DNA from 2 places in the Clostridium fessum genome. Region 2 is predicted to be linked to the other one. Evidence: a T-box and tRNA genes for the amino acid it is inferred to sense, from the RefSeq annotation. Region 2 holds a T-box; the other holds one or more tRNA genes.
The links. A T-box is a leader RNA that pairs with one kind of tRNA and senses whether it is charged. The one in region 2 lies ahead of proS (proline--tRNA ligase), so its partner is inferred to be a tRNA-Pro.
Positions count from the first base shown of each region.

Region 1: it encodes a tRNA-Pro, which carries the amino acid that the T-box ahead of proS (proline--tRNA ligase) is inferred to sense. The anticodon was not compared.

Region 1 covers NZ_JAQEQF010000012.1:32,284-47,360, forward strand. The annotation lists gene PG862_RS13440 (GH25 family lysozyme) at 1-540, opposite strand, end outside; gene PG862_RS13445 (Bax inhibitor-1/YccA family protein) at 957-1,667, opposite strand; gene PG862_RS13450 (MATE family efflux transporter) at 1,867-3,297, opposite strand; gene PG862_RS13455 (peptidoglycan-binding protein) at 3,422-4,699, opposite strand; gene PG862_RS13460 (aminopeptidase P family N-terminal domain-containing protein) at 4,822-6,618, opposite strand; gene lpdA (dihydrolipoyl dehydrogenase) at 6,644-8,065, opposite strand; gene asnA (aspartate--ammonia ligase) at 8,217-9,227, opposite strand; gene PG862_RS13475 (HAD family hydrolase) at 9,470-10,246, opposite strand; tRNA gene PG862_RS13480 (tRNA-Pro) at 10,789-10,862, shown strand; gene PG862_RS13485 (hypothetical protein) at 10,976-11,200, opposite strand; gene PG862_RS13490 (hypothetical protein) at 11,395-11,685, opposite strand; gene PG862_RS13495 (TrkH family potassium uptake protein) at 11,701-13,140, opposite strand; gene trkA (Trk system potassium transporter TrkA) at 13,150-14,508, opposite strand; tRNA gene PG862_RS13505 (tRNA-Gly) at 14,827-14,897, shown strand.
Region 2 covers NZ_JAQEQF010000008.1:17,869-32,945, forward strand. The annotation lists gene PG862_RS10745 (MATE family efflux transporter) at 1-363, shown strand, start outside; gene PG862_RS10750 (CCA tRNA nucleotidyltransferase) at 498-1,892, opposite strand; gene proS (proline--tRNA ligase) at 1,894-3,327, opposite strand; T-box leader at 3,493-3,712, opposite strand; gene PG862_RS10760 (alpha/beta fold hydrolase) at 3,948-5,429, opposite strand; gene PG862_RS10765 (AI-2E family transporter) at 5,678-6,760, opposite strand; gene PG862_RS10770 (RluA family pseudouridine synthase) at 7,118-7,843, opposite strand; gene trhA (PAQR family membrane homeostasis protein TrhA) at 8,154-8,861, shown strand; gene PG862_RS10780 (MATE family efflux transporter) at 9,073-10,416, opposite strand; gene PG862_RS10785 (MarR family winged helix-turn-helix transcriptional regulator) at 10,406-10,858, opposite strand; gene PG862_RS10790 (methylated-DNA--[protein]-cysteine S-methyltransferase) at 11,250-11,795, opposite strand; gene PG862_RS10795 (nucleotidyltransferase substrate binding protein) at 11,829-12,071, opposite strand; gene PG862_RS10800 (radical SAM mobile pair protein B) at 12,037-12,945, opposite strand; gene PG862_RS10805 (radical SAM mobile pair protein A) at 12,933-13,622, opposite strand; gene PG862_RS10810 (radical SAM mobile pair system MarR family transcriptional regulator) at 13,619-14,056, opposite strand; gene PG862_RS10815 (winged helix-turn-helix transcriptional regulator) at 14,201-14,533, opposite strand; gene PG862_RS10820 (cupin domain-containing protein) at 14,674-15,027, shown strand.

The DNA.
Region 1 (15,077 bases), on a different contig from region 2:
AAGATTCAGGACAAAATCCGCCTCCTGCTGCGCCATTTCGACCGAAGTCGCATACGAATAAATGTACGCGCCCAGCCGCAGCCCTGCCTGGCTCGCATTTGCCGCGTTCATAGCGAAAAACGGATCCACATTACCGCGGAACCGGGTTGCCAGCATCGCAAACTGTACATTATCCGATGCCACCTGGCTCCAATTTACATTCTGCTGCCAGTAAGACACATCCACGCCGCGCGCAATCGCACCGATCCCCTCATTCTCCGTCACCCGGTACACGCCAAGCCCCGATGTGACCGCGCTCACACCTCCATTGGAAACAGAAGTCGAACCGCCAGAGCTGCCTGTACTTCCCGAATTGGAGCTGACCGAACCGCCGCCCGGCCCCGCATTCGAGGATGACGATGTAAGAGAAGAATCTCCCGCCGGTCCTGCCAGCGCTGTCATCGGCTGAAAGCACAGCGCTGCTGCCAGCATGCCAGCCGCTGCCCGTGAAAGCACACGCGCGCCCCCCATCCTTTTTTTGTTCACTCTATTCCGATTCATGCCAAAAAACCTCCTTGATTATCCTTTTATTCCTGTTGTCTGTTCACCATTTTATATACATTTCCCCGCCTGATCCGGCGGGGGCATATGCGAAACAGATATGGTTCATCCACACACTGTGTAACCAACAGCAGGACTTTCCCTATTATAATCTAGTTTAACAGATACTCCCCATCCACTTCAATAGAGAAACTTTAAATAAAATCTGTCAAATTTATTACAGAATGCTTCCCTTTCTGCTAAAAGAATGAAGCCGTCCATGCCAAAAACAGGATTTTCAAGCAGAAAAACACAATAATGCCGGAACAAAGCTTTCCCCCGTTCCGGCATTTCATTTTTGCATATTCAGTTTTCCGCAAAATTCCACTTTTCTTTATTCCTGCAAAGGAACTTCTGTTCTCCTGAAAGATTTTTTCCTATTTCCGATTCCGGTTCATCAGGCGGATAATGTACAGAAACAGGTTGATAAAATCGAGATACAGCTGCAGCGCTGAGAATACCGATGCTTTCTGAAGCAGCTCCGGATCCGCGGAGAAAATCTGGTAATTATCCCGGATCTTGGTTGTATCATAAGCGGTAAAGCCTAAGAATACCACGATACCGGCATAGCAGAGCACTGTCTCAAAGCTGCCTAGATTTAAAAACATTGAAAGCAGACCAAAGAGAATCAGAAACAGCAGTCCGCCAACGAGCAATGGACGGATTCCGCTCAAGTCCAGCTTGAAGATCAGGCTGACGCCCGCCATCATTCCGAAGAACAGCGCGGTCGCCGCAAATACAAACACCATCTCCACAACACCGAAGATCAGGAAATACATCGAGAAAACAACGCCGTTTAAAGCTGCATAGAATAGAAACAGCCCTCTCGCCGCTCCCACCGATAACTTGTGAATCCGGGCACTCAGCCAGATCACCGTCAAAAGCTCCAGTCCCGTCAATGCGAGGGTCGCATACGGAACCTGAAATACATACAAAATCGCTCCCGTCACGTATCCGGCTAATGCGATGCCAAATGTCACAAGAAGCCCTGCAAACATCCATAAATATGTCTTCGCCACATACTGTCCCAGTGTCTCATGGCGTTCCCCCGCCATCTGCCAGGACTCATTCATTGGTTCATAGCCCATAATTCTGCCTCTCTTTCTGACCAGCGGCAAGTGCCTCTGCCCTCTGTTTCGAATCTCCGTTTTATCTGCCGCTTGCGCGGCATCCATCCAGGAAGAAACACTGTCACCTATCTTTTGTAACATAAGAATATCACACTTTCTGAAAAAAATCCAGTACCACCCCGTTTTGTCAATCATTTTCGAAACCATGCATAACTATTTACAGGTTATGAAGCTCCCGCCTCTTTTTCTTCCACGGAAGCGGCACATTCCATTTTTTCAGCGCACTGAAAAAATAATAATAAATATTAAAGAGAACCGTTGTGATCGTCCAGGTCAGCGGATAGCTGAATACTACTGTCAGGATATCCGGGCGGATCGGAACAGCGATCAGGATCCAGACAACCCGCAGGACGCACACGCCCAGCGCCGTCATAATCATCGGAATCCAGCAGTCTCCCACACCGCGCAGTGCGCCGGAATAAATCTCAATACAGAGGTATGTCACAAATGCCGGCACCAGGAAGTGAAGAATCTTCATGCCGATCGCGATTACCTCCGCATCCGTTGTGAACAACAGATAAATATAGCCGCCCGTCAGATACAGGATCGTGCTCAGCCCCACCGTGATAATACAGGAAATTCCCAGGCAGACGTACACGCTGCGTTTCACACGGTCCAGCCGCCCCGCGCCGTAATTTTGTCCGACAAAGGTCGTGATGGAGATCCCCAGCGCATTAATGATCATCCAGTAAGTGCTGTCGATCTTTCCATATGCAGCCCACGCCGCCACCGTGTCTGTTCCCAGTGCATTGACGCTGCTCTGGATCACGAGATTGGAAAAGGAATACATAACCGACTGGAGTCCAGCTGGAAACCCAATCCGGATGATCCGCACCAGAATCACCGGTGTGATCCGCGTTTTCCGGATCTCAAACCGGTACGAGCCATCCGCACGCATCAGCGTTCCCAATACCAGACACGCGCTGACCACCTGGGAAAGGATCGTCGCCACCGCCGCACCACGCACGCCCATCCGAAGTCCTACTACAAACAACAGATCGAGCGCAATGTTTGTAAAACAGCTAATCACAAGGAAATAGAACGGTCTTTTGGAATCACCGATCGCCCGCAGGATTCCAGCACCCATATTATATAAGAGGTTCGCCGTGATTCCGACAAAATAAATGTGCAGATACCCGCTTGCATTGTCCATGATATCCTCCGGCGTCCCCATCAGGCGAAGCGCCGTGTCGGAAAAAAGGAGTCCGCCAACCGTCATAAGGATACCGCACAGCAGCGAAAAGGCAATCGCCGTGTGGACTGCCTCGCTGACCCGCTGACCGCGTCCCGCCCCGTAAAACTGGGCGATGATAACTGTCGCACCCGAAGAAAGTCCTACAAAAAAGCCAACCAGCAGGTTCGTAAGCATCGATGTGCTTCCGCCGACCGCCGCCAGCGCTTCCTTTCCGACAAAACGGCCTACTACCACCGCATCTGCCGTATTATAGAGCTGCTGAAAAAAAGTTCCAAATAAAATTGGGAAGAAAAATAGCAGAAGCTGTTTCCAGATCACTCCCTCTGTGATCGCATTTGCCCGGCCAGTCCCCCCGGGTTGTCTGACTCCCTCTTCCCGTCTGGTATCTTTCATCCAATCCACCCCCCTCTTATGTTCTTTGTCTCTGTTTCCTGTATGCATCCTGCTCACAGATATTTCACCTATAGGAATTCATATGTCTTTTCGTTATTCTTCTCCCGCAAATCCCATTTCCAACTCAATTCAGCTCCGCAATCCGCGAGATCCCCACATAGATATGAGAAATCTTGTACCAGGTAGCAAAATCGACCACGCCCGTCTGCGGAAGTCCAAACACCGACTGGAACGCCCGTACGGACGCCTCCGTTCCGGATCCGTAGATCCCGTCCGGCGTAACCCGCGGGATCGCTGTATACACAGTCGCCACCGCGTCAAGCTGCTGCTGCAGCTGCCGCACCTTATCGCCGCTGGAACCCACCTTAAGCGGTTCCCCCGGATAGGAGATCGGGATTCCTGATATCTGTTCCGCAGTGTTGATGTAAATACTATTTCCATAGAAGCGCCGCAATATCTCGATCGCGCTGTATCCCTGTTCTCCCAGACTGCAGGATCCCCACTGGGTCATCCAGCCCGGGCAGGACACCCGCCGCCCGTCGCAGTACTGCGTCAGAATCGGCTGCCTCACACCGGGGCGGGACAGATAGTTGTCAAAAATGTCATCCACCACCTCTGAGATCGGCTCAAAAATATCGCGCCCGTAAATCCATTTGTGATCGAATGCCGTTGAGGATGTAATCGTAAAATCGTAGCCCTGGTTCCGATACCACTCCGTATACACCCGGTTCAACGTAAACGACATGATTGCCAGCACATTAGCGACGATTGTGCTGCGCGGCCAGGTCGCATAAATCTCGCTCGATGCCACGTTCTTGATATAATCCCGGTATGCCACATAGTAATCTTTTGCGGAGGCATTGGTCGGTGCACCGTCATGCACGACGATCGTCTGCGGCACCACCACGCGGCTCAGCACGATCTCTCCGCTCTCCTGCACTGGTTTTACCTCATCCTCGGCAATCTTGGGCGGATAGGAACCATATAAGGTATGGTCCGGAATCTGGATATTCTCCTCCGCTCCGGTCTGAGCCGGAAGCGGAATCATCCGGATCGGCTGGACTGCCAGCACGCCCGCCAGCACCTCCGTTCCCTTTACCTTCACCGGCCCATAGCCCTCTGCCCGCACTTCCACCGTATAATCCGCATACGGCTTTTCCCGGTTCTGTTCTTCCAGTGAAAGCAACGCAGGAGGCGCCGCTACCGCAATCTCCTCCGTCTGCCCGGATAAATTGGTTCTAAGCACTTCCTGCGTCTGTCCTGATTCTCCATAGCTGATCGAAGCCTCTGCTCCCTTAATTGGAAAATTGTTTTCACTGTTTACCACATCGATCCGCAGATAGCCGTCCTGCATTCCAGTTGTCTCACAGATTCGGACACGGTCGAACGAATGATAGCGCATACACGCAGCCTCGCATTTATTTTACATGGTCATTTACAGTTTATATCCGGCATCTTTTATCTATGCCGGTTTTTAACCGCTTTTTTAATGTTTTACTGCCGTATCTTCCTTGTTTTCCTCTTCTAAATTGCTCGCGTCGCCTCTGCCAGCCACATCTTCTCTTCCTCCATCATATACGGAGACAGCTTCTCATACACGCCCTTATGGTACGCGTTCAAAAGCTCGCGGTCGCGCGCTTCCATAAGCGATACATCGATCGTGTCCAGATCGATCGGAACCCAGGTCAGGTTTTCAAATTTCATGAACTGACCAAATTCATTCTTCACATCCTTCACACAGAGCATCAGATTCTCCGTCCGGATGCCAAATTTTCCTTCCAGATAAAGCCCCGGCTCATCGGAGGTAACCATGCCTTCCTCCAGAACCGCATTTTCAGCAGGCGATGTGAGCAGCCTCCATCGGATGGAATTCGGGCGCTCATGCACACATCCCAGATAGCCGACACCATGCCCTGTTCCATGGTTGAAATCCAGACCGTTTCTCCACAGGAGTTCGCGCGCAATATAGTCCAGGTTGATACCGCGGCAGCCATACATAAACTTCGCATCCAGCAGACGCAGCATCGAACACGCCACCAGCGTACAGCAGCGTTTTTCTTCCTGCGTGATCGGTCCGACCGCGATGGTACGCGTCACATCCGTCGTTCCCTCATAATACTGTCCGCCGGAATCGACCAGATACAGCCCCTTATTCGGCACACTGCTCTTCTCTGTCTCAGAGGCCGTATAATGGCACATCGCCGCGTTCGGTCCCCACGCAGAGATCGTCGTAAAGCTCATATCCAGGCAGTTTTTTTGTTCCAGGCGCAGCTTATCCAGATATTCCCCTGCGGTCCACTCGTCCAGTCCTTTTTCGCCTGCATGTTCCTTCACCCAGCGCAGGAAACGGGTCAATACCAGACCGTCCTGCACATGCACACGGCGCATATTTTCCTGTTCCACTGAATTTTTGACTGCTTTTGCCGCTGCCGTCGGATTCATCGCCTCGATCACTTTCACGCTCGCATCCAGGCACCGGAACAGACGGTAATTGATCTTCGACTTTTCCAATAAAACTCGCTCATAGCGGAATGCGGATGCAATCTGGTATACCGCCTCATATGGCATGATCCGAACGCCCAGTCCATGCAGATAGGCACGTACTTCTTCGTTCAGCGTCTTCTCATGAATAAAGAGGAATAATTCCTGTTTTGTTACAATCAAGTAGGACAATACAACCGGCGTATGTACAATGTCATCACCCCGGATATTTAAAAGCCACGCGATATCATCAAGACTCGTCAGCAGATGCACCGTCGCCTGACGCTTTTTCATCTCCCCGCGCAGATCTGCAATCTTCTCCTCCGCCGATTTTCCCGCATACTTCTCTTCCAGAATCCAGACCGGGTTCATCGGAAGCGCCGGGCGGTCGTCCCAGATGTTTCCAACCAGATCCTCACCCTCCGAAATGCGTACCTTTTTCCCGGACAGTGCTTTCGCGATGCGCTCGCCCTCGGCCGTATCGACCACTCTGCCGTCAAAACCCAGAACACCCTGTTCCGGCATATGTTTTTTCAAAAATTCCAGCGTCGTCGGCACGCCCTCCTGACCGGAGCGGTAAAGTTCCACCCCGCTGCCGGAAAGCTCTGCTGCCGCCTGCACAAAATATCTGCCATCCGTCCAGAGACCTGCGTCCTCCATCGTAATGACCGCCGTTCCCGCCGAACCGGTAAAGCCTGTCATATATTTCCGGCATTTGAAATACCCGCTCACGTATTCCGAGCCATGGAAATCCGATGTTGGAATCAGATATGCGTCCATTCCACGCTCCGCCATCTTCTCGCGAAGCTGTTCAATTCTCGCCCGAACCTCACGTCCCATTTTTCTGCCTCCTGTTGTTTCTCTATTATCCATTTTTCAACGCATCTTTGATCGCCTCCGTGATCGCCTCACTGTACGTCGGATGCGCGCGCATCGCCGTCGAGAGCTGATATGCCGTAAGACCGTTGGCGATCGCCGTTGCCATCTCTCCGATCATGTCCGTCGCACGCGCACACATGATCTGCGCCCCGATCAGCGTGTTGGTATACGCCTCAAAAATCAGGCGCACAAAACCGCGGCTGTTTCTCGCCAGAAGCGCTTTTCCATTTTCCGTCATATATGCCACACCGCACTTGATCTTCATATTATAAAGGCGGGCGTCATTTTCCGTAAATCCAACCGCCGCAATCTCCGGCTCCGTATAAATACAGGTCGGCACAACCGGAAGCACGACATACATACCGTTCGGCACGACCGAAAGCTGCATCCGGTGTCCGCGTCCCGCCAGGTTTTCGACCAGATAAGCCGCATGGGACGCTGCCACATGGGCAAGACGTTTCCGCGCCACGGTATCGCCGATCGCATAGACATTTTCCTGCGTCGTGCGGTAGGTTCCCTTGATGAGCGGACGCCCATTTTCCAGCTGTACCTGACAATCGTCCGCCAGAACCTTCGACATATTCGGGCGTCTGCCGACTGCCACCAGCACGCGGTCCGCCGGGCTTTCCTTCCAGCCGCGCTCACAACGGTAATTGACCGACACCGTGTCGTTGCCGCGATCCTTGATCTCCATGACCTGTACATTGCAGTGGACTTCAATACCCTTAGAACGCAGATTTGCTTCCATCTGCTCGGAAATCATCGGATCCATCGACTCCAGCAGACGGTTTGCCTGCTCCAAAAGCGTCACGCGGGAACCGAGCGCCGCGAAGATCGTCGCGATCTCCACACCGATGACACCGCCGCCGATGACCGTCAGACAGTCAAAATTCCAGTCATCCATCCGCAGAATATCACGGCTTGTCATAACCTGCGGCAGATCAATTCCCGGGATATCCGGAATCACAGGGCTGGAACCGGTTGCCAGAATCACATTTTTTCCTTTCAGCGTCAATGCGCCTTTGGAGGTCGTCACACGCACCACATTATCCGCATGCAGGCGCGCATCGCCGTGAATCATCTCCACCTCCGCTTTTTCTAACATTCCCTGAATCATTGAGCGGAATGATTCCACGGACTCATTTTTATAAATCTGCATCTGCCGCCAGTCAAAGCTGACCTTCTCCGCCACGATGCCAAACCGGAATGCTTTCAACATATCCCGGTAGACTGCCGTCGCCTGCAGAAGCGCCTTGGCAGGAATACAGCCGGTATTGACGCATGAGCCGCCCAGCGCTTTTTTCTCGATCAGGACTGCATCCATCCCCATCGCCGCCGCACGCAGCGCTGCCGTATATCCCGCCGGTCCCGCACCGATAATAATTAAATCATAGATATGATCCGCCATATAAATATCCTATCCTCTCATTCTATGGGCTTCCCATTACATAAAAAGAATGTGCCTTTTTGTGTAATAGGGAATTCTAATGAATTTCTTATTACACAAAAAACTGCCGCAGAAAATCACTTTCCCGGGCAGCTTTTCATCAATTTTATTTTTACAGCAGATGAATGTTGTGAGCCTCTGCCTCTGCGCGCACACCGTCCGGCCAGATCGACGCCTGCACCTCTCCGATATGTGCTTTCCGCAGGAAGAACATACAGATACGGGACTGACCGATACCGCCGCCGACTGTATACGGAAGCTCTCCCTCCAGAACTGCTTTCTGGAATGGCAGCTCCGCGCGTTCCTCACATCCCGCCTTTACCAGCTGCTCTTTCAGGGAATCCTCATCAACACGGATACCCATGGAAGAAAGCTCCAGTCCGATATCCAGAACTGGATAATATACCAGAATATCGCCGTTTAATTTCCAGTCATCATAGTCCGGGGCACGACCATCGTGCTTCTCACCAGATTTCATCTTGTCACCAATCTGCTCGATAAATACCGCACCGTGCAGCTTCGCAATCTTGTACTCGCGCTCCTTCGGTGTGCAATCCGGATACATATCTTCCAGCTCCTGGGTCGTCACAAATGTGATATTTTCCGGAAGATAACGTCCAATGTACTCATACTCATATGCCATATAGTCCTCGGTCACTTTCAGTGCCTTGTAAACCGAACGGACAATGGATTCCAGTGTCTCACGGGTACGATCTTTTTTACTGATGATCTTCTCCCAGTCCCACTGATCCACATAAATGGAATGGATGTTGTCTGTATCCTCATCACGACGGATCGCGCTCATGTCGGTGTAAAGGCCTTCACCTTCCTGAAATCCGTACTCTTTTAATGCCTGACGTTTCCATTTGGCGAGAGAATGTACAATCTCAGCCTTCCGATCCTTCTGCTCCAGAATTCCAAAGGATACCGGGCGCTCTACGCCGTTTAAGTTATCGTTCAGACCAGATTCCGGCAGTACAAAAAGCGGTGCGGACACACGGGTCAGATTGAGCTGTTTTGCCAGTTCTCTCTGAAAAAAGTCCTTGATTTCCTTGATAGCAACCTGTGTTTCTCTCAAATCCAATACCGGTTTATAACCAGCCGGAGTAATTAAATGTTCCATCTGTTACATCCTCTCTTTTTTCCCGGTGCGTGTCCGGTTCCCTGCCGCACTGCCGATTTCTGCAGCCGCAGTTCATCCTTTTAGTCAAAGCTTGCAGGCACGCGCCTTTTAAGTCATTTCTTGTTATTGTACTGCATGAAATTTCTACTCAAAGAAACTCACCTGTGGACAATAACCGTTTGGTAGCTATTATATCATTTATATAGGAAAATGGGAACAGGTAAAATAGGAAAATAACTTCTTTAAAATAAATGAAGGTGTTCGCACGCTTTATAAATTCCATCTTCCCCGATCGGTGCCGTCACGTAATCAGCTACTTTTTTAAGCGCATCCACTGCATTTCCCATCGCCACGCCGATGCCGGCTTCCTGCACAACCTCAATATCATTCATGCTGTCGCCAAATGCCACTGTATCGGAGAGATCTTCTTTTTCTCCAAAATACACCGCCAGCCTGCGGAGTCCGTCCGCCTTGGAATTGCCTTTCTCGACCACATCCGCGCCATGTCCGCTCGCAAACATCGGCAATTTCAGGGTCGGAAATTCCCGTTCCATCTCCTTCACCTGTTCACGGCTGCCGACAAACGCCAGTGTCCGGACCGGCATCGTGAGCATCTTCCACGGATCCTGGAACTGCCGCCCGCAGCTTCCCCAGAAGCGGATATCATTAGCCGCAATGATCTCCGGATGGATATAGTAATCTTCATTCCCCACCGTCATGCCGATTCCGAAGCCCTTTTCATCGCAAAAACTCAGCACCCGGCGCAGGAGTTTCGGATCAAAGATGTGCTCAAACAGCAGCTTATCTCCCACTGTGATCTTCGTCCCGTTCATATGTACAATCGCATCCGGACGGACGATGTCCCGGTACGATGTACTGTAATAATTATCCATATCGCGCCCCGTTGCCAGCACAATCCTGTGCTTCGGGCGCAGCTTTTCAATCGCCTCCAGCGCACTCGGTGTGATCTGATCCGTCCGGTGGTCTAAGAGGGTCATGTCGAGGTCAAAACTTATCATGATGTTCTCCTTGGGGTTGGTTACTACAAAAGGTCACAGCCGAAGACTCTGCTATGACCTTTTCTTTTAATTATCCACGTTTTCATCATACCATTTTTCAAATTTGGAGTCAATATTGGGAAAATTTTCATTCTGTTGATCCATTCCATTGATTCGTAAAATTCCACTCAACCATCAAAATTACATCAAAAAACAAACATCCGGCAGCGAAAATTTAGAAGTCATAGTTGATTTTTGATGTAATTTTGATATAATGATACGCATATGATGTTGAGGGCAAAAGCTTTTGACCCCTCTGATACCGAATTGCTCTGCACTGCGTGCTCCCGCAATTCTCAAAAACATTCGCAATTCGCTCATTTTTCTTTGAAAAATGGCTACTTACTCATGTTTTTGGCGGGTCCCAAGGTCAAAAATTCTCCTGCAAGCAAGCTTGCGTCGAACTTCTGACCTTTTGACCCTGGTATCATGCATATAATATTTCAACAAATGGCGGTATATGTCAGCTGAACATTTGGCAAAGTACAGCTATGATTTATTTTCGGGGTATGGCGTAGCTTGGTAGCGCGCTCGGCTGGGGGCCGAGAGGTCGCAGGTTCAAATCCTGTTGCCCCGATTTTTAGCGTATTCTTAGAGTTCTTAATAACTGAAGGGAAGAAAGCCGGGCAGCTCTCACCGCCCGGCTTTCTTTCCCTCAGTTCACACCTCGTGCAAATTGAATCGCCCTCTCTAGTTTCCGCAGCCACAGCCGCCATTATTGCCGCAGCCGCAACCAGACTGGCTGTCTCTTCCGGCATCATAGCCATCCCGATAGCCGATTGCATAACCATCGTTGAAACCTCTCCGATAGGAATTTCTTCCGTTATTTCCACAGCTATTCCAGCCCCATCCATTATTTCCACAGCCGCCGCATCCTCCGCAGTGTCCACAACCATTACCCCAAGACCAACACATATGATAATCTCCTTTTCATTTTTCATTGATACTATATCATATGCCTGTCAACGCAAAGTGTGTCCCACTTCCCCGGAAGCCACACTGTCAGCCGTTTCAAGCATCTGTCCCAAAACAAGCCACCAGCCATTTTCTCTGCATCATGGCAGCAAAAATGGGCGCATGCCAGACACATCACGCCCACTTTTATCTACTTACACCCGGAAGTTCCGGCTCTTAAACACATACACATGTGCGAACAGTGTCACCAGCACAACTGCCGCCAGCACCAGATCGCCCGTACCGCCGCCCAGATGAAACGCCATGCCAAACAGCGACAGCGTATCAATCGCAAACAGCCATTTTTCAACCGCATACACCTTTTTCAGGTTATATTTCTTCGGATCGATCGAATCCGATATAAAAATCAGGAAATCTTTGCCGCAGAACAAATCAATTGTCTCTGCCAGTCCCAGACACCCCGTTAAAAAGAACAGTATATCCATCCGCATTCTCCTTCCCTAGAACCGCTTCCAGGTTTCCCTTGAAAACAGCAGAAGTACCGGGAAAATCTCCAGACGTCCTGCCAGCATATCAAAAATCAGAACCACTTTTGAGAAATTACTGAAAAATCCAAAGTTTCCGGTCGGTCCGACCAGCGCCAGACCCGGTCCGATATTATTAAACGTAGCCGTAACCGCCGTAAAATTCGTCACCAGATCGTATTCATCCAGAGAAATCAGCAGAACAGATACCGTAAAAATGAGCACATACGCAACCATAAACACATTCGTCGAGCGCACAACCTCATGCTCCACGATCTTTCCATCCATTTTGATCTTCTCCACTGCACTCGGGTGCAGGTACTGTTTCAGTTCCTTTTTTACCGATTTAAGCAGAATCAAAACACGCGACACCTTGATACCGCCTCCGGTACTGCCCGCGCAGGCGCCGATAAACATCAAAAGTACCATAATCGTTCTTGAAAGCTGCGGCCATTTATCAAAATCCACCGTGGCATAACCGGTCGTCGTGATAATCGAACCGACCTGGAATGCCGCATCCTGGAATGCCTGCAGTGCATTGCCGCAGAGTGCTACCGTATTGACTGTAATGATGCCAATCGCCGATGCAATGATTAGAAAATATGCCCGGACCTCCTGCATTTTAAAGGCCTGTCCCATCTTCCGCATCAGCAGAAAGAAGTAAAAGTTAAAGTTCACTCCGAACAGAATCATAAACACCGTCACGACATTTTTCTGAAATGCCGTGTAGCTCGCCAGACTATCATTCCGGATTGCAAAACCACCCGTACCTGCTGTTCCGACCGTGATCGTGATCGCGTCGAAAATCGGCATTTTCCCAAGAATCAGAATCACAGCCTCAAGAATCGTCATTCCCAGATAAATCTGGTATAACAGCTTCGCCGTCATCTGAACCTTCGGAACGAGACGGCTCACGATGGGTCCTGGGCTCTCCGCCTTCATCAAATTCATATGGGAACCGCCCACCATCGGCAGGACACTCAGAAGGAATACCAGAACGCCCATACCGCCGATCCAGTGCGTAAAACTCCGCCAGAATAATAAGCATTTCGGCAGCTGCTCCACATTGCTCAGAATACTTGCACCGGTCGTCGTAAAGCCCGATACCGTCTCAAACAAGGCATCGATCGGATTTGGAATATAGCCGCTTAATACAAACGGCACTGCTCCCATCACACTGAGTAAAACCCAGCTTAGAGAAACCGCCACAAAGCTCTCCGCCACATAAAAGATCTGATTTTTCGGTTTCCGGCGTACCAGAAGCATACCAACCATCAGGCATACTGCCATCGTTGCCAGAAAACACCATACCTCTGACTCACGGTAAATCAGTGCCACTACCGTCGGAAGCACCATAAAAGCCGCCTCAAAATTCAGGATCCAGCCTATGATATAAAATACAATTGAATAATTCATCTATGCCGCCTACTTTCTCAGGATGTCGCGGATATCCCGCAGACCTTTCTGACTCGTCAGGACGATCACTGTATCGCCCTGCTGGATGCAGTCCTGTCCACGCGCGATCTTGATATTGCCGCCGCGGTTGATGCATCCGATCAGCAGGTTGTTCTTGAGATTCAGATTCATCAGCGGAATGCCCGTCACTTCCGACTCCTCGCGGATCACAAACTCCAGCGCTTCCGCCCGGCTGTCGAGAATATGGTACAACGTCTCCACATTGCTGCCGATGGTATTCTGCATCGCGCGCACATACTGTAAAATGTAGTCCGCCGTGATGTATTTCGGATAAATCAGACTTCCCAGATCCAGCTTGCTGATCAGCTCGTCAAAGGCGATCCGATTAACCTTTGTCACCAGCTTCGCGCTGGAATTTTCCTTCGCATACAGCGCAAGGAATACATTTTCCTCATCCATATTCGTCAGAGTGACAAATGCCTCCGCCGTCATCAGCCCCTCTTCCAGAAGAAGCTGCCGGTCCGTTCCGTCACCGTTGAGGATCAACGCATCGTCCAGAAGCTCTGTCAGAACCTCGCAACGCGCTTTATCTTTCTCCACAATTTTAACCCGGATCTTCATCGCAGCCAAAAGTTTCGCCAGATAATAAGCAATCGTACCGCCTCCGACAATCATCGTATTTCTGACCTGGTTTGTCTGGATGCCGATCTTGCGGAAAAATTCTGCCGAATTTGCCGGGGAAGCGATAATCGACACCATATCCCCGTTTTTAATCACAAATTTACCATCCGGGATCGCCACCTCATCGCCGCGCTCAACACCGCCGATCAGGACATCGCAGCGGAATTGGCTATCAATATCCATGACCGAAAGCCCGTCCAGCTTAAACTCCGGTTTTACCTTAAATTTCAGAAGCTCTACCTTTCCCTTGGCAAATGGATCGATCTTGATCGCTGACGGGAAGCGCAGAATTCTCGAAATCTCCGTCGCCGCCGCATATTCCGGGTTAATAATCATGGAAATTCCCAGCTGCTGCTTGATAAAGGTAAGCTCGTTGCTGTAAATCGGATTCCGCACACGCGCAATCGTGTGGCAATGCCCCACTTTTCTCGCAATCAGGCAGCAGAGAAGGTTCATCTCATCCGACCCTGTCACGGCAATCAGCATGTCCGCCGTCTGCACACCTGCCTCGATCTGCATGGAAATGCTGGCACCATTTCCCACCAGCTTGATCGCATCGATATCATCTGACACCCGCTGCATCCGCTCCGCAGACGTATCGATCATCACCACATTGTGATCTTCCCGGACAAGCTGCTCCGCCAGCGTCGTACCAACCTTGCCGCATCCGATAATGATTATATCCATAGTTTCCTCCGTTATTTTCTGTTTATCCGCCATACCGATACAGATTTATATACAAAATAAAAAATGTGCCTTAACACTTTCCTATGACGGAAAAAGGGTGCCTGAAAACCGCGCCCTAATCCATACGGAATTATTATAACACCTTCTGCGAGTTTTTGAAATATAAATTGTGTTAAGAGGGCATTTTGTGGGTGTTTTGAATATATTTGTCTCTTTCGATCCCAAAAGTGTCTACCCGTGTACAGTAATTTTCCTCCCTTTTTGGCAAGATAAATTTCTTGACTTTTTCAGAAAAAACAGTATACTTAATGTATATTTGCAGATATGGTTCATCGGTAGAACGCTAGCTTCCCAAGCTGGAAAGGCGGGTTCGACTCCCGTTATCTGCTTTTTTTGATGGATGCGGAAACCCTTGTAAATGCTGGATTTTTCCTTTATTTACAAGGGTTTCCGGTGTTTTTGGCGCATCTACCACGAAAGCATATTTCAGTATAAAGAACCCCTTTTTCTGGGGAAATATCACACGAAAAAAGGGCTGTTTTTCCTTTATTTTCAAGGAATGACAGCCC
Region 2 (15,077 bases):
TATTCCACCTTGCTCTGGCTCTTATGTATGCTGGTTCCACAGATTTTTATTTCCATCTTTACCAGCGACGCAGACCTTGCCAGCTATACCATCTGGGCGCTCCGGATCTATATGGCAGCTTCCCTGCTCTTTGCCGTCCAGCTCGCCTGCCAGCAGACTTTTATTGCCCTTGGAAATGCGAAAACATCCGTCTTTCTGGCATTGCTCCGGAAAGTGCTGCTTTTGATTCCGCTGATCTTTATCCTGCCGCATTTCGTTTCAAATCCGGTATTCGGCGTGTTCGTGGCAGAACCGATGGCAGATACGATTGCGGTGGCGACGACGGCAGCGCTGTTTTTCAGGGAGTATAAGAAATTGGGATAACTCTTTTAATCATCCTCTGATTGAAAATATTGTTGTTAAAAAAGCAAAAGGAAAAGAGACAAAATCGTTTGTCCGGCTTGTCCTGCCGGTTCCAAACGATTTTGCCTCTTTTCTCTTTTTATTTATTAATCTTCTTATGCTTTACTGGTTTTGTCATTCTGCGATTGTTTCAACACTTCCACCTCAGCCAGAAGCCGCTCTTTCTCATTCCAAGCCGGATTCTCCAGCACCTTTTCAAAGAGAAGATGCAGCGTTTTTCCAAGCGCCGGTCCCGGCTGGATGCTTGCCTGAATCAGGTCTTTTCCGGTTACCGCCAGAGTTTTAAGACGGATACAGTCACCGCGCTCCCGGATCTGCCTTGCAAGTGAGCGAACCATTTCCACCGCATCCATGCGCTCCGGCATCAGAACTTCCTGAAGGAGAAGCAGCCAGTCAAAGACCGTATCTTCCATCGCACTCATCGCGTGGCGGACAGCGCTTTCCTCCGGTTCCATCTGCGTGAATGCAAAACGGCTCAGAATCTTCGCCTTATCGATCGTGTCGTTGTCCATCTTAAGTTCTCTCAGAACCCGGACACAAGTTTCCTCGCCCGCCGGGGCAAGAAAATACGACCAGCGCAAGGCTTTTTCTGCTGGCAGATGTGCCGCAGCAGCAGAAATTTCCCCCGCCATGTCTGTCTCACATTCATGTTTCACGAACATGTGCCCCTGCTGCGCTGCCGTTTCCGTTTTGATCGCATCCTTGTCAGCAGCTGGCACATCCTTCGAATATACCTTCTCTTCCAACCTCTGCTTTGCACAGCTTTTCTGCTTTTTCCACGCCGCAAATACCTCCGGAAATGTCTTTGAAATGTACGGTGCCAGTCCTGCCGCCTCCGTTTTCCAGATAAATTCCGGGCGGTCGGACAGGAGTGTTTTTGTCAACTCCACCTGCACCCGTTCCTTGCTCACATGGACAAGGGAGGGCGCCAGCTCACAGAGCGCCTGCCAGGTCTTTTTCTCTATCGAAAATCCCAGCTGGGCCGAAAAGCGGACGGCACGCAGGATCCGGAGCGCATCTTCCGTAAACCGTTCTCCCGCATCCCCGACGCAACGGATCCGGCGCGCTGCCAGATCCTCCGCCCCGCCGAAAATATCGACAATTCCCGTTTCGTGGCTGTATGCCATCGCATTGATCGTGAAATCACGCCGTCTCAAGTCCTCACGCAGTTCGGCAGTAAATACGACTTCCTTCGGGTGGCGTCCATCCTCATATTCACCGTCAATCCGGTAGGTGGTTATTTCATATCCGATATGATCACGCATGACCGTGACCGTACCGTGCTGAAGCCCGGTGTCGATCGTGTGACCGAACACCTGCTTCACCTCCTCCGGGTGCGCCGAGGTCGTGATATCCCAGTCACCGGGAATCCGCCCCAGGATCGCATCGCGGACACAGCCGCCGACTGCAAATGCCTCGTAACCATGTTCTCGCAGCTTTCCCAGGATTTCCTCGACCTGGACCGGCATTTCTATCCGTTTTGGAATCATATTAATATGCCTTACCCCAGTAAACCATCTTCGTTGCCGGCTTGCCGCAGCATACGCAGGTGTCAGCCAGATGTTCCTGATTGAACGGGATGCAGCGGGAGGTTACGCCGACTACTTCTTTCAGTTTATCCTCGCACTCCTGATTGCCGCACCACATTGCCTTGATGAAGCCTGGCTTATTTTCTGCGATCTCCTTCATCTCATCCAGTGTTGTTGCTACATAAGTATGGGAATCTCTGTGTGCTTTTGCACGCTCAAACATATCGTGGTGAATCGTCTCCAGAAGCTCGCCAACCTTTGCTGCGATCTCATCCAGAGATACCGTAATCTTCTCATGCGTATCACGGCGAACCAGAACTGCCTGATTTTCAGCAATATCTCTCGGTCCGATCTCGACACGTACCGGAATACCGCGCATCTCGGACTCGCTGAACTTCCATCCCGGAGATTTGTCGGAATCATCCACTTTGACACGGAAGTTGGACAGAACCTCTTTTACCTCAAATGCCTTGTCCAGAACACCCTCTTTTGCCTGCTGAATCGGAACGATCATAACCTGGGTCGGAGCTACCTTCGGCGGCAGAACCAGACCATTATTGTCACCATGAACCATGATGATCGCGCCTACCATACGGGTTGTCATACCCCAGGAAGTCTGATGAACGTATTTTAATTTATTATCCTTATCCAGATACTGGATGTTAAATGCCTTTGCAAATCCATCGCCGAAGTTGTGGCTGGTGCCGGACTGCAGTGCCTTGCCATCGTGCATCAGGGACTCGATCGTGTAGGTTGCCTCTGCACCGGCAAATTTCTCCTTGTCGGTCTTGCGTCCGCGGATAACCGGAATTGCCAGGAAGTCCTCGCACAGATCCGCGTATACATTTAACATCATCTCGGTACGCTCCTGTGCTTCCTCAGCGGTTGCATGAGCGGTATGACCTTCCTGCCATAAGAACTCTCTGGAACGCAGGAACGGACGGGTGGTCTTTTCCCAACGTACAACCGAAGCCCACTGGTTGTAGTTTCTCGGCAGATCGCGGTAAGAATGTACGTCATGTGCATAAAAATCGCAGAACAGAGTCTCGGAAGTCGGACGTACACACATTCTCTCCTGTAACGGCTCTAAACCGCCCTGTGTCACCCACGCTACTTCCGGTGCGAAACCTTCTACGTGATCTTTCTCTTTTTCCAGAAGACTTTCCGGAATAAACATAGGCAGATATACGTTCTCTACGCCGGTTGCCTTAAAGCGCTTGTCCAGTTCATTGCGGATATTCTCCCAGATCGCATATCCGGCCGGTTTGATAATCATGCAGCCCTTTACACTGGAGTAATCAGAAAGCTCTGCTTTCTTTACGATGTCCGTATACCACTGGGCGAAATCTTCATCCATCGATGTGATGGCTTCTACCATTTTCTTTTCCTTTGCCATGTCGTTTCTCCTTGTTAAAAACATTTTATTGAAATCCGGCTTGCCGGATTTTGGCGCCGAGGCGCGACTGCCATCACAGCCATATTTCCCTGCGCCGAGTGTACATTGTTGTTTTTTATTTCGTAGAAATAAAAAAGCCATCCGATCCCTGCTGATCGCTGCGATCAAAGGGACCGAATGGCTTAACTTCGGCGGTACCACCCTGCTTAACCAGAATTTCGTTCCGATTCTGGCTCACTTAACTTCCGTTAACGCCGGAAATACGTTGCATTTTCATGCACAGCTCCAGGGCCGGTTCAACTTTCAGGGACACAAAAGCCTCGCACCATACGGCTTTCTCTCTGGACGTGTGTCAAAGTTTACTGATTCCTCTCTTCGCCTGTTTAGTTTCTTATTGTTTGATGTTCTAAAATCAAACGCCGGATTTCTTCCACGGCATCCACAAACTCAGCCGCGCAAATCCTGACAGTATTATGATTTTACGCCAATCGGTCGGGTTTGTCAAGGCTGGAACTCGCCCTTGTACAAGTCTTGACGATGCCTCGCATTTTTTACTCGGTCGTCACTGACTCGGTTGCGTCCGAACAAAAAATAATGTTTTTATCCCTATCTTACGAATCCTATTTTAATAAAATGTCCTCCCGGTACATCTCCGCCAGTGACCGCAGAATCTTCGCCGTCATCCCCCAGATGATTCCTTCCTCGCGGCGGTAGAAGTAGACATCGTAATGTCCGCGCCGCCAGCGGTAATCGCGTCCGCCCGGAACATCTTCAAACGGGAATGTCTCTTCCGGCACGGTCACAAGTTCTGTTTCATATCGCTCCGGTTCATGTTCCGCGAACCAGCGGAGCGGGACAGAAAAGGTATGATCAACCTCCGCCTCGGAATATGACCAGCGGTAGCCCTGCAGCGCACCTAAAAATGGAGAAATCTCCATCGCCCCGGGCGCTTCCAGCACATCCAACGGCGCGATAACGCGAATCTGGCGGCGACTGATTAAGAGTTCTTCCATCGCCTCACGGATCGCCGCCTGCTTCGGTGTCTCGTCCCGCTCAACGGCACCGCCCGGAAAACAGATTTCGCCCGGCTGAGTTTTTAAGCTTCCCGCGCGCACCTCAAACACCACGTGGTACTCCCCGCCTTTCTGAATCAAAGGTACCAGCACCGCCGCCCGACGGATCTTCTCCTTCTCCAGCCTTCCGGCTCTCCGGCTGCCCCAGACTCGGCTCATCTGCGCCAGCTCGCCGCCCTGTGTCTGTTCCAGGAATGATGCAACACATTGGTTAAATGCGTCCGGGTTCTCTGCTGCAATAAAATGGGTGCCCTCTAAAAGCCGAATCCTTGCGTTTGGCAGAGAACGTGCGATTTGGCGCGTGTGGCATTCGCGGATCATGTCGTCGCTCCCTGCTACCACAAGGACGGGCATTTTCAGGCGGTGGAGAAGTTCAGGGCGGATCCAGGGTTCATACAACATTAAGGATAAAAGCTCTTTTTTGTGTATATTTGCCTTCCGATCATTTTCCTTATTTTCAGGAATTTTTTCTTTCTGACAGCTTCTTCTCTGTTGTTTATTCAGTCCTTCCTGTCCATTCTGTTTTTCGTTTTCTTTTGAAAATTGCTTTTCTGTCCGCATTTTTCCTGCTGCCATCTGCATTTTTCCCCGTATCTGCCCGATGCCGCTTTTCTGCAGCCAGAGTTTCCCCACAACTCCCACATACTCCCGCGCCACATCCGCCAGCACGGACGGCTTCATGCCAAACGGGTTTAAGTTCGCTCCATTTAAAATCAGCCGATCGACATATCCCGGATATTTCAGTGCAAAAATCAGCGCAATATTGCCGCCGTCGCTGAACCCCAGCAAAATGATCCGCCTAAGTCCCCGGCGGTCAAGAAATCCTTTCAAATCATCAGCAAACCGTTCCAAGGTAAATGTCCCACGACCACGCGGAGAGCTGCCATGTCCACGGGTGTCCACCGCAATCACGAGATATTTTGATTCAAAAAAGGATATCTGGTTCACAAAATAGGAGCTGTCCTCTCCATTTCCGTGAAGCAGCACCATCGGCTGTCCGGAGCCTGACTCTTTTGTATATAAATTCACGTTTGTTCCTCCATATTAAATGATATGCATATTTATTTCAGCTTAACATCCAGCTATCTTCCAGCAACTCTTTCTCTGCTGTTTTCCAGAACTTTTATGCGTTTTTAATTCCTTATCTATTATATATGATCCTTTTGTCTCGCGGCAATTCTAAAAAATCCTTTCATCTCCTTAAATTTCCACATTCAAAAGCAATTTCAGATCGTCCATCCACCAATACTCCACTTTTCTCCTCTAAAAGCGCCTACTTAATGAGCATCCGCTCCTTCGTTCTCTTCCCCATACTCCTCCACAAAATCCTTAATAATCAACAGACCAATCGGACCCAGCAGAAATCCAAACAGACCGAACAGCTGCAAGCCCACATAGATCGCCGCCAGCGTTTCAAGCGGCGACAGCCCCATTTTCTTCCCCATCAGGTGCGCCTCCGTGAACTCACGCAGAAAATAACAGAGCAGATACAGCCCGAAGAGAATCAGCGCGTGTCCCCACTCCCGCTTAAACAGGAGAAAAAGACTCCACGGCACCAGCGCCGTCCCTGCGCCGAAGATCGGCAGGGCATCCAGAACCCCGATTCCGATTCCGCCCAGAATGTAATATGGATTTCCAATCAGCAAAAGCCCCGCCATCGAAAATGCCGAAGTCATCAGGAAAATGACCGACTGGGTTTTCAGCCATGCGCTTCCTGTCACCGCAAGGCGCCTGCCGAGCAGGAAAAATTCGCGGTGAAACATCGAATCAAACCGCCTCCGGCGCAGTTCGTCCATCTCCTGTAAACTCAAAATCGAGGCAATGAAAAATAAAACAACCACAATAACCGCGCGCACAATCCCCGCCGCAGCAGGAACTGATTTCTGAAGGAGCTGCGGCAGCAGGATCTCCTTGACCTGTCCACCGCCCTGCAAGCCTGTTCCGCGAAAGAGCTGCCCGATTTTACCGGCAGGCAGATGAAGGACTCGCTCGATCGACTGTTCAAATTGCTGTCCGAGCAGTGACAATTCCTCCATCCGTCCTGGAAGCTCTTCTAAAAAGTGTTCCAGCTCCTCCGTGAAACGCCGTCCCCCTGCTGCCAGCAGACCGACCAGAAAAATGCTCAGCAAAATCAGCTCCACGCCCCCGATCATACCGATGGGAACGCCGATCATGCGCCCGCGGAAGGAGATTCGCAGCCGTTTTTCGAGAAATGCTGCCGATGGCTGGAGAAGCAGCGCCATCAGATACGCTGCCAGAAATGGGAATATAAGCGGCAGCAGGTAACGGAAACTCAAATACACGCCCGCCGTGACTGCTACTGTGAGAAATGCTTTTTTCTGTTTTCTGCTGAGTGCCATCTGTCTGCTCCACCTTCCCGATTTTTTCTTTATGCCATACACCGTTATGGTTCTATGATTTCTACAGACATCCATTCAAACAAACGTCTTTTCCTTAAACCTACACGCCCTTTTTTCCGGATGTATGGCAACGAAAAACCACAGGAAACCAGTGTCAGCTCCCGCTTCTCCCGGCTCCTGCGGTCTCTTTTGTAAGCCCTCTTTAGTCGCTCCGGGGCTTACCCATGGACTTTGCCCATTTATGATTCGTACTTCCTTTGTACACACTCTAGTATGGGCAGGCTGGATAAAAATATACACGTCTTACCTTCTATTCACCCTTGACCTTTTATTTTCTTGACTTATAGAAAAGTTCGCTCACAGAACAAATTGCGGTTTGGTGGAAAACTCCATTCTTTTTCCCGTCACCGGGTGAAGGAACGATAAACGGACCGCGCACAGCGCCAGCGGTTCCCGGCGGGCACGTCCCACGGAAGCAGCCGCTGGTGCGCCATACTTGGTATCTCCCATGAGCGGTGTCCCATGCGCGGCAAACTGTACGCGTATCTGATGGTGGCGTCCTGTGTGAAGATGGATTTCCACCAGTGAACGCACGGTACCGTCTTCCTGTTCTTTTTTTTCTAATATCTGATATTCCAGCTCTGCCCGTTTCGCACCGGCGACCGACTTATCCACAATCCGGCTGGTGTTCGTTTTCCCGTCTTTCAACAGATAATCCACGTACTTACCCACATTATCCACAGGTTTTCCACATACGAGCGCCTGATAGATTTTCTCCAGTTTTCCCTCCTGTACCTGACGGCTTAAGTGCGCTGCCGCTTTCAGGTTCTTGGCATATACCATCACACCGCGCACCGGCTTGTCCAGTCGGTGGATAACTCCAACATACGGATCCACCGGGGCTGTGGACGCTTTTGGGGATAATCCTGTGGATAACTTTTTCGTCTCCTGCACCTTCTGGTGGAGATAATTTTTTATCTCGCTGACCATATCCGGCTCCAGGCGTCTCGATGTCTGCGACTCAACTCCAGCTGGTTTGACCACAACTAAAATATCTTTATCTTCGTATAATATATCTAACATAACCGATTTCCTCTCTACTTCATCCATGGATTCCCGAGCATTTTAACTTCTCAAATCATCTATGAGCCTTTTTTCTTTCTCTTCTTTAAAATTTTCATATGCAAACCATTGCATATATTTATTGCCAACTCACACGAAACGTGAAAACCTTTCGTTACTGTTCATACATTATATTATAACATATCCCATTCCCCTCTTGCATATTTTTCAGAAAAGATGTATAGTATATAAAAACATTCTATGTAGTTTTAAATACTACATATCATATTCACAATTACTTTATTGAGATTACGGCAAAGGAGGTTATCCTATGATTTTTAGTCAAAAACATACATCTGACACAACGGAACTCGTTGAAACAAAGCATCATAAATTCCACGTAAAGGATCCCGGAAGCGCGCTGACGCATTTTATCGCGATGATCGGCGCGGTGATCGCGGCAGTTCCGCTGCTTCACAAAGCGGCTGGAGAAGCAGATTCGCGCCATCTTGCGGCGTTGGCTGTGTTTATCGTCAGCATGATTCTGCTCTATGCCGCCAGCACGACCTACCACACCTTTAATATTTCCGAGCACGTTAATAAAATCCTGCGTAAGATCGACCACATGATGATTTTCATCCTGATTGCCGGAACTTACACACCGGTTTGCCTGATCGTCCTTGGAAATAACGCCGGTTACCGGCTTCTGGCGCTCGTCTGGGGTATCGCGATTGCCGGGATTCTCGTCAACGCGCTCTGGATCAACTGCCCGAAGTGGTTCTCCTCGCTAGTTTACATCGCGATGGGCTGGATCTGCGTGCTGGCGTTCCGTCAAATCGTACTGGCACTTCCGAAAAGCGCATTTCTCTGGCTGCTGACCGGCGGACTCATCTATACGGCTGGAGGCATTATCTACGCATTAAAACTGCCGATTTTCAATGAAACGCATAAAAATTTCGGTTCGCATGAGATTTTCCATCTGTTTGTCATGGGCGGAAGCCTGTGCCATTATGTGATGATGTACGCATTTGTAGCATAAGCGTGAAATACCCATTTCGTCTGACAGGCATTATGCCTCATACGTACACGAAATGCATACATTCAATTTTTTATGTCACATTCATTCTCCTTTCAAAAAAGGAACCGTCCTGATGCCAGTTGATAGACTGACCCAGGCGGTTCCTTTTCAATTCATTAAAAGCGTTTAAAAATTTTCTACGAAACTATTTTCTATGTTTTTACGTGCTTTCTCATGCTGCTCCTTTATCAAAGTCTCTTTTGATTTCCTTGTAATAAAGCACGATTCCCGTGACACCGACCAGCACTTCCGAGATCGGAAATGCAAACCAGGTAAAGCGCAGGTCAATCAGCGACAGCAGCCAGAAAATCGGAATCAGGCAGCAGATCTGGCGCATCACGGACAAAAAGAGACTGATCTTTCCATTTCCGATCGCCTGGAAGAAGACCGGGGTCATCAGTGAAAATACCGCCGGAATAAAACTTGCCCCGATGATAGGGAATGCATTTTTTCCGATCGCGATGACCTCACTGCTCTTTGAAAAAACCTGGAGCAGCTGCACCGGAAAGAAAACGAAGCAGATCACACCGACCAGCATAAACACACAGGAAAATCCATAGCTGTCCCGCATAATTTCCCGGCATCTCGCATAGCTCTTGGTTGCATAGTTAAAGCTGAGCACCGGAACGATACACGTCTGCAAGCCCATCAGCGGGATAAAGAAAAACGTCTGCATTTTATAATAAAGCCCCAGCACCGTCACTGCCGAATCTGAAAATCCGGCAAGGATCGCATTTAAGATCACGATATAAACTGTAAATAATGCCTGCATAATAATCGACGCGTAGCCAAACCAGTAGATCTGCTTGATATAGAGCGGCATTTTTGTGCGCTCTGGCAATCTGCCAACCCCGCCAAACGATGTGATGACCGCAGCTGCCACCTGTCCGCAGACAGTCGCATAGGCAGCACCCGCGACTCCCAGCTCCGGCACCGGACCGAGTCCGAAAATCAGGATCGGGTCAAGCACGATATTCGTCAGCGCCCCCACGGTCTGGGCGACCATCGGACGGTGCATATTGCCCCGCGACTGATGGACCTTCGTCCAGTTTCCTTCCAGAAATGCCCCGATGCTGCCGATACAGACAATCTGTCCGTAGATAACAGCACTCTCGATCGCTTCCGGGGTATTCGCACTTGTCAGGACATACGGACGCATACAGAAGATCGAGAAAATGGCAAATATAAACCAGGTTCCAAGCGCCAGAAGCGTGCCTGTTCCCGCTGTTTCTTCCGCCTGTCCCGGCATTTTCTGTGCATACAGGCGCGCCATGTAGGTATTCACGCCCACACCGGTTCCCACCGCCAGCGCAATGATGATGAGCTGCAACGGATAAATGACCGAAAGCGCCGTCAGCGCCGATTCGGAATATTTTCCCACAAAAAAACTGTCCACAATGTTATACATCGCCTGAATCAGCTGCGCCAGCATAACCGGAGGTGCGATTTGCAGCAATATCTTCGGAATTTTCTCCGTCCGGAAAAATTCTGTATCCGTTCCCGCCTTACTCTTCATCGTCCGTCTCCTCCAGTGCCTCTTCCAGAATCTGGTCATACTCCATAAACAGTTCCGTCATTCTGCGGATCTTGTCCTCTCCCAGACGTTTCGCCGCCCGTTCTTCCATCCGGCTTAACGAATATAATAATTTTTCCGAATACCGTTCGCCCTCCGGCGTCAAAACAAGCGCCTTTTCCTTCCCGGTGCTCTTTTCCGGATCCGCTACAAGAATCCCGTCTTTTTTCATCTCTGAAATCACATGGTTCACCGTCTGCCGCGGAAGCAGATATGAATCACAGATCTGCTTTTGCGTACAGAATCCGAATTCGCGGATGGTGTAAAGCACCAGCATCCGGTTATAGCTCACATTGTTATTCTTTGCCCACATCGAGTATATACCACGGCAGCGGATGATCGCCTGGTTGACCTGATCGTAAAGTTTTTGTATTTTATATTCCATAACCTTCCCCATTCAATCCCATTTGGGACTGAAAGAAGTATACGACAGGATTTTGAAATTGTCAATCTTTACTCGCTCCGCGATATCAAACCGATATGTTACAATGTACGAATAGTGATTTCCATGGTTTTTTAACTAATAGGCACGCACAATCATCGTCTTCCAGGAGCGGTCCTGGCATTTGTATTCCATCTGGATTTCAGTAAATAACATCCCCGCCTGCCTGTGAAACTTCGTAATCTTTGAAATAAGAAAAATATTCTGATGAAAATATCCTATATCGTTATTATCAAATTTGTTTCTGTGGAAACAAGCCGATGGTATGCTTGTTTCCACAGAAACAGTAACGTCAATAAAAATTGATATCACATTAAAAATTACACCTAAATGACTAAAGCGCCGTTCCTTTCTTCGGCGCAAAAAAACGACTCATATCGGTATGTTCCAGCGTAAGCAGTTCCACTTTCTTATCAATTCCACCCGCATACCCGGTCAGGCTTCCATTCGTTCCTACTACGCGGTGACATGGAATGATGATGGAGACCTCATTATGCCCCACTGCACCGCCTACCGCCTGCGCGGACATATGGGACGCATTTTGCATCTTCGCCAGCTTTTTTGCAATCTCCCCATAGGTAGTCGTCTGTCCATACGGAATTTGCAATAAAATCTGCCACACCGCCTGTCGAAATGCGGAGCCAGTCGGATGCAGCGGCGGAATAAAGTCCGGTTCTTTGCCAGAAAAATAAATATCCAGCCATCTCTTTGCCTCGGTTAAAATCGGGGATTCCTGTGAAATAGCTCCGTCTGGAAGTGTATTTGCAAAATACTTCTGCCCCTCAAACCACAGACCCGTGAGTCCGATCGCGTCTGCCGCCAGCAGAATATCGCCTAACTTTGATTTATATGTACATGTATATACTGTTTTATCCTTCACCGCGGACTCCTCCCAGGGTTATCGACTGCTTTTTTACATCCAATCGCTTTCTGCTTCCTCCAGCTTCTTCACAAGTGTATCTTTAAGAACCGTAAAAGCCAGAATAAAGCTATCGCGTATCAGCAGAATCAACTCGTCTATTTCATCCTCATTATATATAACAGAGGTATTGCGTTTTTTTAACATGAGTAACCATATCTCAGCATCATTGATAAATCCGATCTTATAACCAAGCTGGAAGTTAGTGATTTCTTTTTCCGGTATTCTCTGTCCCACGGATTTCCTCATGATAGAAATAATCTACGATCACCGGATGTCCCTGCGGGACTCTTCCATAAGGCATTTCATTATCCACAAAGGCACAATCATACTTCTTAGCCATTTTCTCAGCTTTTACTTCAAGTGCTTCAAAGTAGCTGCGGTTATGCTTGTTATAGATCTCGTCGTAAAGTGGTACAAGATCAGGATATTTTCCGGCGATATAATCCATAATTGTCTTTTTGAAACCGCCTCGAAGATTGAGATTTTCGAGCCAGAACAGATCGCACTGATCCTTTACCCGCTCAAAGATTGCTTCAAAATCCGTGATACCGGGGAATACCGGGGATACGAAACAGACTGTACGGATACCGGCTTCATATACCTGCTTCATAGCAGAGATACGGCGCTCAATGCTCGAAGCAGAGTCCATATCGTTCTTGAAATTTTCATCTAGTGTGTTGATCGACCATGAAACGGTTACACGTCCAAGCTTCTTCAGCAGATCAATATCCCGTACCACAAGATCCGACTTTGTGCAGATCAGAATATCTGCGTCACTGCCGATTAACTGCTCCAGAAGTTTTCTGGTATTCCCGAATTGCTCCTCCTGTGGATTGTAGCCATCCGTCACAGAACCGATGACCACACGCTGCCCGGCATATTTCTTCGGATTTTTAATTTCCGGCCAATGCTTCACATCAAGGAAAGTGCCCCATTCCTCCTTGTGCCCGGTAAAGCGCTTCATAAAAGAAGCATAGCAATACTTGCAGGCATGTGTACAGCCCACATAGGGATTGACCGAGTAACCGCCTACCGGCAGACTAGACTTAGTCATGATGTTCTTTGTTTCCACCTCACGAATGAGGATTCCATTTATTACTTCTTCCATGATTTCTGTACCTCTAACACTTTATTAAATTCTTCCGGCATTTCCTGAATCATATTTTCATCCCCTATGATAGGGACAAGGTCTTCCTTCATAAACACCGGAATGCCGAGCTTATGTGCCTGGTCCGCCAGAGACCATGCCCATTCCGGCTCCGTATGAATCTTCCTGCTCTGAGCCCCGGTCATAGTGCCGACAACGATCCAATTGATTCCGAAAAGGTCAACTGTGCCGGGATCGTCGAATAACGGTTCAAAGGTAACATGGTAATGTTTTGCTCTGACGTTTTTCCGAAGGGCGTCGATACGCCACAGTTCTGCTTTCCTCGTCACCGTAACGCCAAACCATGCGTTTTCCAGATCGGTATCAAAATCCAGCAAATCAGGTCGCTTGGTAAGGAACAGGAACTGATGCTGTGGATTTTCACGGATCTTTGCAAATACCTCGTCTCTCCATTCCGGCTTCCATCCGGAGAGATCGCTCATCCCGGTAAGAAGAAAGTTCTGCGGACGTTTCTTTTCCATCATCTTGAGCTTACTCGGAAAGAATTCAGGGTCAGCGAAGTCATCAATCATATGCCAGCGTTTCACGTTGTTGCGGGCATAGCAATATGTACACCCCACTGTGCAGCCGATGACGATATTCATGTTCTGAATCTGATCTTTGATACAAATACTCATGACTTCTGCCACTCCTCAAGATTCTTTCTGATGCGGTCGAGGCATTCCTCAAACCGGGTAATTTCTTCCTCTGAAAAACCTTTGTAGTAAATACTGCCCATCTCATCAGATACAGAATCGTACTCGCCCTTTAAGGCATGTGCTTTCTCAGTCAGAAACAGGAGTGTTTTCCTTTTGTCCGTTTCAGACTGAACACGGCTTATCAGCCCTTGATTTTCCATTCTTTCCAGCATCGTAGTAAGAGATGTTATCGCTAATCCGCATTTAATCGAGAGTGACCTGATTGAGATACCATCCTCCTGCCACAGCACATAAAGAATACGTCCCTGGGCTCCATTAAACGCATCGATATTTTTTTCGCTGAGAATCTTCTCAAAAATCCGGTCACCAAGCTGTTTTATTTTGGTGACAAGAAATCCGCCATTTGTTTTCATGCAAAAACTCCTATATAGTAGTTTATTAAAAACATACTATATAGGAGTTTTATTGTCAAGAGTTTATATGTCTTAATAGGTAAATTCCGTTTTTTTCAATTCTTCAAACTGGAATTGTTCAAGCTTTTTCAAATACTAACGTCCTTAATTCTGTTCAATAATTGATTTATAGTAGTTACCAAAGTCAGCAAGTGAATTAACAATTGGAAGCATTTTTGTTCCGAGTTCCGTTAAGCCGTATTCAACTCTCGGTGGCTGCTCATGGTAATCGTGGCGATATGCCAGCCCATCACTCATCATTTGTCTTAAACTATCTGTCAAAACCTTTTGTGAAATACCATCTATACTTCGTTGTAGCTCATTGAATCTCCATGGACGCTCTTTTAAGTTACGCAAAATCAGCAGTTTCCATTTTCCTCCGATAAGAGATACTGCTGTTGCAACTGGGCATTCCGGTAATTCTTCTTTTGCTCGCATAATTCTCACCTCCGAGTCTATTGTAACACATTCATTTTTGAGTGTACAGTTACAAAAAGGTGCGTACTTGTTTTTGTATGTGTCTCACACTATACTAATACCAAGCAACCAGAAACTACAAATTAACTATGGAGGTTATTATGGCAAATTACACAAAAACAACTATTGGAAAGGAAAACCGAATTGAGCTGCATGAAAAGTTGTCTTTAACAGGTGCAGAAATCAGTTTAAACGAACTACCTGCAGGAGCAAATGTCCCATTTGTTCATTCTCATAAAGAAAATGAAGAAATCTATGGAATTCTTTCAGGTAACGGCAAAGCCATAATTGATGGAGAAGAAATCAGTCTTTCAACTGGAGACTGGCTAAAAATCGCATCTACTGCAAAGCGTCAGTTTTTTGCATCCGATATTTCTGGAATTACTTATATCTGCATTCAGGTAAAAGAAAATTCTCTGGAACATTTTACAGCAGAGGATGCCGTAATCGGCTAATTAAAAGTATTTATTTACAGAAATGCACAGTTCCCGATATGCTAAGAACT